DNA from 3 places in the Achromobacter sp. NCFB-sbj8-Ac1-l genome. Region 2 is predicted to be linked to each of the others. Evidence: predicted binding sites of a transcription regulator. Region 2 holds the regulator's gene; each other region holds the start of a gene.
The links. Region 2 encodes LexA, which represses DNA repair genes until DNA is damaged. Its sites were predicted from a motif close to ACTGTATNNNNATACAGT; they were not measured.
Positions count from the first base shown of each region.

Region 1: the regulator LexA is predicted to act here: its motif matches at 1,746-1,763, upstream of ACUDP5_RS09130 (DNA topoisomerase IV subunit B).
Region 3: the regulator LexA is predicted to act here: its motif matches at 1,657-1,674, upstream of ACUDP5_RS07495 (PA0069 family radical SAM protein).

Region 1 covers NZ_CP199812.1:1,982,920-1,986,197, forward strand. The annotation lists gene rho (transcription termination factor Rho) at 1-1,186, opposite strand, end outside; gene trxA (thioredoxin TrxA) at 1,304-1,630, opposite strand; gene ACUDP5_RS09130 (DNA topoisomerase IV subunit B) at 1,959-3,278, shown strand, end outside.
Region 2 covers NZ_CP199812.1:3,972,005-3,975,282, reverse strand. The annotation lists gene lon (endopeptidase La) at 1-1,255, shown strand, start outside; gene lexA (transcriptional repressor LexA) at 1,431-2,081, opposite strand; gene ACUDP5_RS18110 (aspartate/tyrosine/aromatic aminotransferase) at 2,253-3,278, opposite strand, start outside.
Region 3 covers NZ_CP199812.1:1,637,619-1,640,896, forward strand. The annotation lists gene cysD (sulfate adenylyltransferase subunit CysD) at 1-127, shown strand, start outside; gene ACUDP5_RS07490 (GTP-binding protein) at 170-1,468, shown strand; gene ACUDP5_RS07495 (PA0069 family radical SAM protein) at 1,682-3,034, shown strand; gene ACUDP5_RS07500 (hypothetical protein) at 3,135-3,278, shown strand, end outside.

The sequences.
Region 1 (3,278 bases), 2.0 Mb from region 2:
TGGATTGGACTTCGTCCATGTCGTGGATGAACTTGCGCAGTACCCAGACCTTTTGCAGCAGGTCCGGCGCGATCAGCAGTTCTTCGCGGCGAGTGCCCGACTTGTTCAGGTTGATCGACGGGTAGACGCGCTTTTCAGCCAGACGACGTTCAAGGTGGACTTCGGAGTTGCCCGTGCCCTTGAATTCTTCGTAGATGACTTCGTCCATGCGGCTGCCGGTTTCGATCAGCGCGGTGCCCAGGATGGTCAGCGAACCGCCTTCCTCGAGGTTGCGCGCCGCACCGAAGAAGCGCTTGGGGCGCTGCAGGGCATTGGCGTCCACGCCGCCGGTCAGCACCTTGCCGGAAGCCGGTACGACGGTGTTGTAGGCGCGGGCCAGGCGGGTGATCGAGTCCAGCAGGATCACCACGTCTTTCTTCATTTCGACCAGGCGCTTGGCCTTTTCGATGACCATTTCCGCAACCTGCACGTGGCGGGTGGCGGGTTCATCGAAGGTCGAGGCCACCACTTCGCCGCGCACGGTGCGCTGCATTTCGGTCACTTCTTCCGGGCGCTCGTCCACCAGCAGGACGATCATGACGGCGTCGGGGTAGTTGGTGGTGATGGCGTGCGCAATGTGCTGCATCATCACCGTCTTGCCCGACTTGGGGCTGGCGACGATCAGGCCGCGCTGGCCCATGCCGATGGGGGCGAAGACGTCGAGGATGCGGCCCGTGAGGTTTTCTTCGCTCTTGATGTCGCGTTCCAGACGCATGGTCCGGTTCGGGTGCAGCGGCGTCAGGTTCTCGAACATGATGCGATGCTTGATCGCCTCGGGCGCCACGCCATTGACCTTGTCCACCTTGACCAGCGCAAAGTAACGCTCGCCATCCTTGGGCGTGCGCACTTCACCTTCGATCGAGTCGCCGGTGTGCAGGTTGAAACGGCGAATCTGGGAGGGCGAGATGTAGATGTCGTCCGTGCTGGCCAGATACGAGGTCTCGGGCGAGCGCAGGAAACCGAAGCCGTCGGGCAGGACTTCAAGCACGCCGTCGCCAAAGATCTGCTCGCCCTGCTTGGCGCGCCGTTTCATGATGGCGAACATCAGCTCCTGCTTGCGCAGGCGGTTGGCGTTCTCGATTTCCAGGCCAGCGGCCATTTCCAGCAGCTGCGAGACATGCAGCGCCTTCAGTTCGTTGAGGTGCATCGCGGTGAGTGGTGGGGGAAAAGTAAAGGAGGGTTCTGGCGGCGCGCCACGGACGGGCTCGCGCGGTATTGAATGAGCGCCGCCACCAGGGCGGCGCCTTCGTTCACAGCACGCAGTTTACAACGCGCCGTCCAGGAATGCGGTGAGTTGCGACTTCGACAGCGCGCCAACCTTGGTGGCGGCAGCCTGGCCGTCTTTAAAGAGCATAAGGGTGGGAATGCCGCGGATGCCGTACTTGGAGGCAGTGCCCTGGTTTTCGTCCACGTTCAGCTTCGCGATCGTCAGGCGACCTGCGTACTCGGTGGCGACTTCTTCCAGGATCGGGGCAATCATCTTGCAGGGGCCACACCAGGCAGCCCAGTAGTCCACCAGCACCGGCTGGCCGGATTTCAACACATCGGCATCGAAGCTCGCGTCACTGACGTTCTTGATTTGGTCGCTCATGATGGTGATTCTCGGTTCGGCAGCAAAAGGCGCGAAAAAAAGGGACGCGCCTTGCCGTTGTTCTTGTTTGTGGAATGGATTAAAGCATACCACTGTCAATAACGACAGTCATACCACTGTTTATAACAACAGGGTTTGCCGCTTTTGTGTAGGATGTTGCGGCGCAGTTGTCGTGATCGGGTTGGTTGAACCCGGCTACGCTCGCTGTGTCTATCGTCATCCTACCGAATTCGGAGCTGGTCAGGTCGTGCGCATTCCACCCGGAGCCGCGCAGAATCTGGGCTTATCCGTAAAATGTCGGTTTTTTTCCACAGATGTTGGGGATAACTTGGCCACTCCACGTTACAACGAGGCGTCCATCCGCGTCCTGAAGGGGCTGGAGCCCGTGCGCCAGCGCCCGGGCATGTACACCCGCACCGAAAACCCCCTGCACGTCGTGCAGGAGGTCATTGATAACGCCGCAGACGAAGCCCTGGCGGGCTACGGCAAACAGATACAGGTCACGCTGCACATCGATGGCAGCGTTTCCGTCGAAGATGACGGCCGCGGCATTCCCGTCGGCCTGCACCCCGAAGAACACGCGCCCGTGGTGGAGCTGGTGTTCACCCGCCTGCACGCAGGCGGCAAGTTCGACAAGGCCGGCGGCGGCGCCTATGCGTTTTCGGGCGGCCTGCACGGCGTCGGCGTATCCGTCACCAATGCCCTGGCTACCCGCCTTGAAGTCGTGGTCTGGCGCGACGGGGCGGTCAACCGCCTGGTCTTCAAGGGGGGCGACGTCGCCGAACCCCTGGCGCCCTATGACCAGGGCGGCCGCAAGAAGTCGGGCACCCGCGTGCGGGTCTGGCCTGACGCGAAGTATTTCGACAGCCCCAATATTCCGCTGGGCGAGCTGACCCACCTGTTGCGCAGCAAGGCCGTGCTGCTGCCGGGCGTGAAGGTGCTGCTGGTCAATGAAAAGACCGGCGACACCAAGACCTGGCAGTACCAGGACGGCCTGCGCGGCTACCTGGCCGAGGCGCTGTCCGGCGCCGAACTGATGGTGCCGTTCTTCGAAGGCGAGCAATACGCCGGCGCCGACCACGAGAACTTCGCCGAAGGCGAGGGCGCCCAGTGGGTCGTGGCCTGGACCGAAGACGGCAACGCCGTGCGCGAGTCCTACGTCAACCTGATTCCCACGCCGGCCGGCGGCACGCACGAATCCGGCCTGCGAGAAGGCCTGTTTGGTGCGGTCAAGGGCTTTGCCGAACTGCACAGCCTGCTGCCCAAGGGCGTGAAGCTGCTGCCCGAAGACGTGTTCGCCCGCGCCAGCTTCGTGCTGTCGGCCAAGGTGCTTGACCCGCAATTCCAGGGCCAGATCAAAGAACGCCTGAACAGCCGCGACGCGGTTCGCCTGGTGGGCGGCTTTTCCAAGAGCGCGCTCGATCTCTGGCTGCACAGCAATGTGGAATACGGCAAGAAGCTGGCTGAATTGGCCATTCGCCAGGCGCAGGCGCGCCAGCGTTCGGCGCAGAAGGTCGAAAAGCGCAAGAGTTCCGGGGTGGCCGTGCTGCCGGGCAAGCTGACCGACTGTGAATCCAGCGACGCCACCCGGACCGAAGTTTTCCTGGTCGAGGGTGATTCGGCCGGTGGGTCGGCCAAGATGGGTCGC
Region 2 (3,278 bases):
CTACATCGGTTCGATGCCGGGCAAGATCGTCCAGAACATGTCGAAGGTCGGCGTGCGCAATCCCTTGTTCCTGCTCGACGAAATCGACAAGCTGGGCATGGATTTCCGTGGCGATCCCTCGTCGGCGCTGCTCGAAGTGCTGGATCCTGAACAGAACCACACGTTCCAGGACCACTACATCGAGGTTGACTTCGATCTGTCCGACGTCATGTTCGTGGCGACCAGCAACACGCTGAACATTCCGCCGGCGCTGCTGGACCGCATGGAAGTGATCCGCCTGTCGGGTTACACCGAGGAAGAAAAGATCCACATCGCCCGCGACCATCTGCTGCCCAAGCTGATGAAGAACAACGGCGTGAAGGATACCGAGCTTACCGTCGACGACAGCGCCTTGCGCGACATCGTGCGCTACTACACCCGCGAAGCCGGTGTGCGTGCGCTCGAGCGCGAAGTGGGCAAGATCTGCCGCAAAGTCATCAAGCAATTGCTGACCCAGACCGATCGTGCCAAGGCCGAAGGCAAGACCCTCGAGGTCAAGCCGGTCAATGTCACGGGCGACAACCTGAGCGACTACCTCGGCGTGCGCCGCTACACCTTCGGCATGGCCGAAAAGGAAAACCAGATCGGTCAAGTGACCGGCCTGGCCTGGACGGAAGTCGGTGGCGACCTGCTCACGATCGAAGTGGCGGACATGCCCGGCAAGGGCGTGATCCAACGCACCGGTTCGCTGGGCGACGTGATGAAGGAATCGGTCGAAGCGGCTCGTACGGTGGTGCGCTCACGCGCCCGTCGCTTGGGCTTTGCAGACAGCGTGTTCGAGAAGCATGACATGCACGTGCACGTGCCGGAAGGCGCGACGCCCAAGGACGGTCCGTCTGCGGGTATTGCGATCACCACGGCCATGGTGTCGGCGCTGTCGCGCATCCCGGTGCGCGCCGATGTCGCCATGACGGGCGAAATCACGTTGCGTGGCGAAGTCCTGCCGATCGGCGGCTTGAAGGAAAAGCTGTTGGCCGCTCACCGCGGTGGCATCAAGACGGTCTTGATCCCGGAAGAAAACGTCAAGGATTTGGCGGAGATCCCGGACAACGTCAAGAACCATCTCGAGATCGTGCCGGTGCGCTGGATCGACAAGGTGCTGGAACTGGCCCTGGAACGCCTGCCCGAGCCGCTGGCCGAAGACGAGGCGGTGAAGGAACCGCTGGTGGCCAAGCCGGCCGAGCCTGGCTCGACGGACCCGGTGCTCAAGCACTGATGCTGGCCCGAGAGGCGCTGCTTGCGGCGCCTTCAACAAGAAACCCCGCCTTGGCGGGGTTTCTTTTTTAGGCTTGGCTGCACTGCGGCGTGTCTCGGCGACGCTGGCCGGGCGGGAGCCGTATAGAGAACCTGGAACGGCCTGCGAGGCCAGCCAAGCGCGGTTCAGTGGTGCATCAATGCAGTGCGTGGGTGCGGATCAGGCCGACCGCGATGCCTTCGAGCGCGAATTCCTGGTCGGCTTCGACCACGATGGTGTCGAAGTCGGGGTTTTCGGGCAGCAGTTCGATACGGCCGTGCTGGCGCTGCAGGCGCTTGACGGTGACGTCGTCGCCCAGGCGGGCCACCACGATCTGGCCGTTGCGGGCTTCGGAGGCCTTCTTGACGGCGAGCAGGTCGCCTTCGAGGATGCCGGCATCGCGCATGCTCATGCCGCGCACCTTGAGCAGGTAGTCGGGTGCCTGGGCGAACAGGCTGGAGTCGACGCCGATTTCGCGTTCGACGTGTTCGGCGGCCAGGATGGGGCTGCCGGCGGCCACCCGGCCTACCAACGGCAGCAGCAGCTGCGCCAGGCCTGGCAGGGGCAGGGCGGCTTGCGTCGGGGCGGCCGAGGCGTCTTTCAGGCGGATGCCGCGCGAGGCGCCGGCCGTGAGCTCAATGGCGCCTTTGCGGGCCAGGGCCTTGAGATGGTCTTCGGCCGCGTTGGGCGAGCGAAATCCCAGGGCCAAGGCAATTTCGGCGCGGGTGGGCGGAAAGCCCGTGCGCGCGACGGTTTGCCGGATGAGGTCCAGGATTTGCTGTTGACGATCAGTGAGTTTGCTGGCCATGGCGATGATCCGTTTGGGGTCGGACTGTACATATATACAGCAGCATTCTGGGGGACATAACGCAAAAAAGCAAGCGGGTGTCGAGCGCCAGGGCAAGAGACCCATAAATCGCGGGCAATGAAAACGGGACCCGAAGGTCCCGTCTGGCTGGTGCCGGCAGTGCGAGGCGCTTTACAGCACCGCGGCGATGCCCTTGGCGACCTGGTCGATGTTGCCGCTGTTCAGGGCGGCAACGCAGATGCGGCCGCTGGAGACGGCATAGACGCCATGCTCTTCGCGCAGGCGGTCGACCTGGGCCGAGGTCAGGCCCGAGTACGAGAACATGCCGCGTTGCTGCAGCACGAAGCTGAAGTCCTGCTTGCCGCCGTGTTCCTTGATTTTCTCGACCAGTTGCTTGCGCATCAGGCGGATACGGTCGCGCATGGCGCCGAGTTCCTGTTCCCACATGGCGAACAGTTCAGGCGTGTTCAGCACCGTCGAGACGATCGTGCCGCCGTGGGTGGGCGGGTTGGAATAGTTGGTGCGGATGACGCGCTTGAGCTGGCTCAGGACGCGGGTGGCCTGGTCTTTGCTGCCGGCCACGACGGTCAGGGCGCCGACGCGCTCGCCGTACAGCGAGAACGACTTCGAGAACGACGAGCTGATGAACATGGTCATGTTCAGGTCGGCGAACAGGCGCACGACGGCGGCATCTTCCTTGAGGCCTTCGCCGAAACCCTGGTAGGCGATGTCCAGGAACGGGACCAGGTTGTTTTCCTTCACGACGGCGGCGATCTGCTGCCATTGTTCGAAGGTGGGGTCCACGCCCGTGGGGTTGTGGCAGCAAGCGTGCAGCACGACGACGGTCTGGGCCGGCGCGGCCTTCAGGGCGGCCAGCATGCCATCGAAATTCAGGCCACGGGTGGCGGCATCGTAGTAGGCGTAGGTGCCGACTTCGAAGCCGGCGCGTTCGAACAGCGCGCGGTGGTTTTCCCAGCTGGGGTCGCTGATCAGGACCTTGGCGGTCGGCAGCAGCTGGCGCAGGAAGTCGGCGCCGATCTTGAGGGCGCCGGTGCCGCCCAGGGCCTGGGTGGTGAGGACGCGGCCTTCGGTCACCAGGGGGGAATCCTTGCCGATCAGCAGGGCTTGCGCGCCCTGGTTGTAGCCGGCGATGCCCTCGATCGGCAGATAGCCGCGGGCAGCAGCGGCTTCGATGCG
Region 3 (3,278 bases), 2.3 Mb from region 2:
CGCCGACACCGCCGCCATCATCGCCGAGACGGCCGTGACCGATATCACCGAGCGCGGCGCCACGCGCATGGACGACCAGACTTCCGAGGCCTCGATGGAGCGCCGCAAGAAAGAAGGCTATTTCTGATTGCACGAGCGGCCGGCGCAGCGCCGGCCACAGGGGACGCACATGAATGCAGTAAACGATTCTTTTCTTTCGGGCGCCGGCACGGGCGTGCTGCGCCTGATCACGGCCGGTTCGGTCGACGACGGCAAATCCACGCTGATCGGCCGCCTGCTGTATGACAGCAAGGGCGTGTTCGCCGACCAGCTGGATGCGATCTCGCGCGCCAAGTACAAGCGCGTGGCCGAAGGCGGCATCGACTTCTCGCTGCTGACCGATGGCCTGGAGGCCGAGCGCGAGCAGGGCATCACGATCGACGTGGCCTACCGCTACTTCTCGACGCCCGCCCGCAAGTTCATCATCGCCGACGCGCCGGGCCACGAGCAGTACACCCGCAACATGGTGACGGGCGCGTCCACGGCGGACGTGGCGGTGATCCTGATCGACGCCACCCGCGCAGCCGATGGCAAGCTCTTGCCGCAGACCAAGCGCCACAGCACCATCGCTCGCCTGCTGGGCATCCGCCACATCGTGGTGGCGGTCAACAAGATGGATCTGGTGGACTGGGACCGCGCGGTGTTCGAGCGCATCCGCGACGCCTATGCCGACCTGGCGGGCAAACTCGGCATCGCGCACTTCGATGCGCTGCCGCTGTCAGCGCTGAATGGCGACAACGTGGTGACGCTGTCGGACAAGACGCCCTGGTACACGGGGCAGCCGCTGCTGACGCTGCTGGAATCGCTGGACCTGTCCGGCGATGGCCGCAGCGGCCCGCTGCGTTTTCCGGTGCAATGGGTGGCGCGCCACGATGGCGATCGCAAGGACGACTTCCGCGGCTATGCGGGCCGCATCGCCAGCGGCGTACTGCGTCCGGGCGACGAGATCGCCGTGCAGCCGTCGGGTGTGACGGCGCGCGTGCGCGAGGTGCGCGTGTTCGACCGCGTGCTCGATGAAGCGGTGGCCGGCGATTCGGTCACCTTGGTGCTGGACCGTGATGTCGACGTGTCGCGCGGCGACGTGATCGTGCACGCGCAGGCGCAAGCGCAAGTCGCGCGCGAGTTCGAAGCCGAGCTGTGCTGGCTCGACACGCAGCCGCTGAATCCTGCGCGCAAGTATTTGCTCAAGCATGGCACGCGACTGACATCGGCGAAGATTCGCGCGGTGCTGTCTCATCGCGATATCCACGAACTGCAGGAAGTGCAGAACACGGAAGGCACGCTGCGCATGAACGACATCGGTCGCGTCACGTTCACTACGCGTGAAGCGTTGGCGGTCGATCGATACGACGATGTGGCAGCGACCGGCGCCTTCATTTTGATCGACGAGGCCACGCATCAGACGGCGGCGGCGGGCATGCTTCGGTAAACCGCAGGAGGGCCGGAAAACAACGCCCCAAGGGTCGTGAAATGGGGTGTTGTTTTTATTCCAAACCTAATGCTGGTGCGGGTTTCCGGGCGATATCGCAAGATGAAATCGAATTCTCCGGACGGCGTCTTCGTCTTGCGGTAAAGTGGGGCTGTCTTACGAAAAGGCTTTTGGTGCTTGTCAAAACCACTGTGTTTTTGTACAGTAGTTTTCATGGCACGCACCGATCATTCTTTTCCCGCCGGTTCTGGGTCCCCGGCTGCCGCCCCCGCCGCCTTGCGCGGTCGGGGTGCGGTTACTAATGTTCGGCATCGCTTTCAGCGCGATGACCGCGTGCAGGTCGACGACGGCTGGTCCGCTTCGGGTCTCCCGGCTGATTTCGTCGATGCTGTCCCCGATATTTCCCCCAAAGTCATTCCCATCCTGCCCGACGCCCGACTGGCGCCCGCGGCCCCCAAGACGACCGTCACTGCCGAAGAAGCCCGCAAGATCCTGTCGCGCAATGATTCGCCCGACATTCCCTTCGACGTGGCAGTCAACCCGTACCGCGGGTGCGAACACGGCTGCGTCTACTGCTATGCCCGGCCCACCCATTCCTACCTGGGCTATTCCCCCGGGCTGGACTTCGAAACCCGCCTCGTGGCCAAGGCCAATGCGGTCCAGGCGCTGCGGGCCGAAATCAGCCGGCCGGGGTACAAGCCGTCGCCCATCAATATCGGGTCGGCTACCGACGCCTACCAGCCCATCGAGCGCGATTGGCGCCTGACGCGCGGCATGCTCGAACTGATGCTGGAAACCCGGCACCCGGTCACCATCGTCACCAAGAACGCGCTGGTCGCCCGTGACCTGGACCTCCTGGCTGCGCTGGCCGAACAGAAGCTGGTGGTGGTCTACATGAGCATCACCACGCTGGACGCCGGCATGGCCCGCACGCTGGAACCGCGCGCCGCCGCGCCCTGGCGCCGCCTGGAAGCCGTGCGCAACCTCACGGACGCCGGCGTGCCGGTCGGGGTGCTGGTGGCGCCCGTTATCCCGTTCATCAACGACGACGCCATGGAACACATCCTGCAGGAATCCAAGGCGGCCGGCGCGCATTACGCCAGCTACACCGTCATCCGGCTGCCCTGGGAAGTCAAAACCCTGTTCGAAGACTGGCTCAACGCACACTACCCGGATCGCGCCCAGCGCGTGCTGCACCGCATCGAAGACCTGCGCAATGGCCGCCGCAACGATCCCAACTTCGGCTCGCGCATGCGCGGCACCGGCATCTGGGCCGACCTGCTGCGCCAGCGGTTTGCCGTGGCCACCCGCAAGCTGGGCCTGAACCGCCATCGCCTGGCGCTGGATACCGACCGTTTCCAGCCGCCCTTGGCGGCGGGTGGCGCCGACTCCTTGTTTTCGGCGGCCGCCGGTGTGCCCGATTCCCCCGTTTTCCTATCCCCGGTTGGCGCGAAAGCGTCTTCAGGGGTCCCTTTTTCCAGCGTCCCGCCTGCGGGCGGCGCCTTGGTGCGCGGCGAGCGCCAATGGCGCGCCGTGGCTGCCGGGCAGCTGTCCTTATTTGACTGACGCCTGGGTGTCGGACGGCCGCTGTCGTCCGTCTGGCTGGGCCGCTGTTATTACCCGTCGATCCTGACTGTCGTTTTTACCGCGCTACCAAGGAGTTCCTATGAACACCGCTCAACTTTCCGTCCTGCCGGACGATCTTGCCGCCGTATCGCTGACCCCGCTGCGCCGCGCCGTGCAACGCGTCCGGACGTTTGGCGCCCGTTTCAGCGAACTGGCCATGCCCTGGACGGCCGCGCCCGGGGCG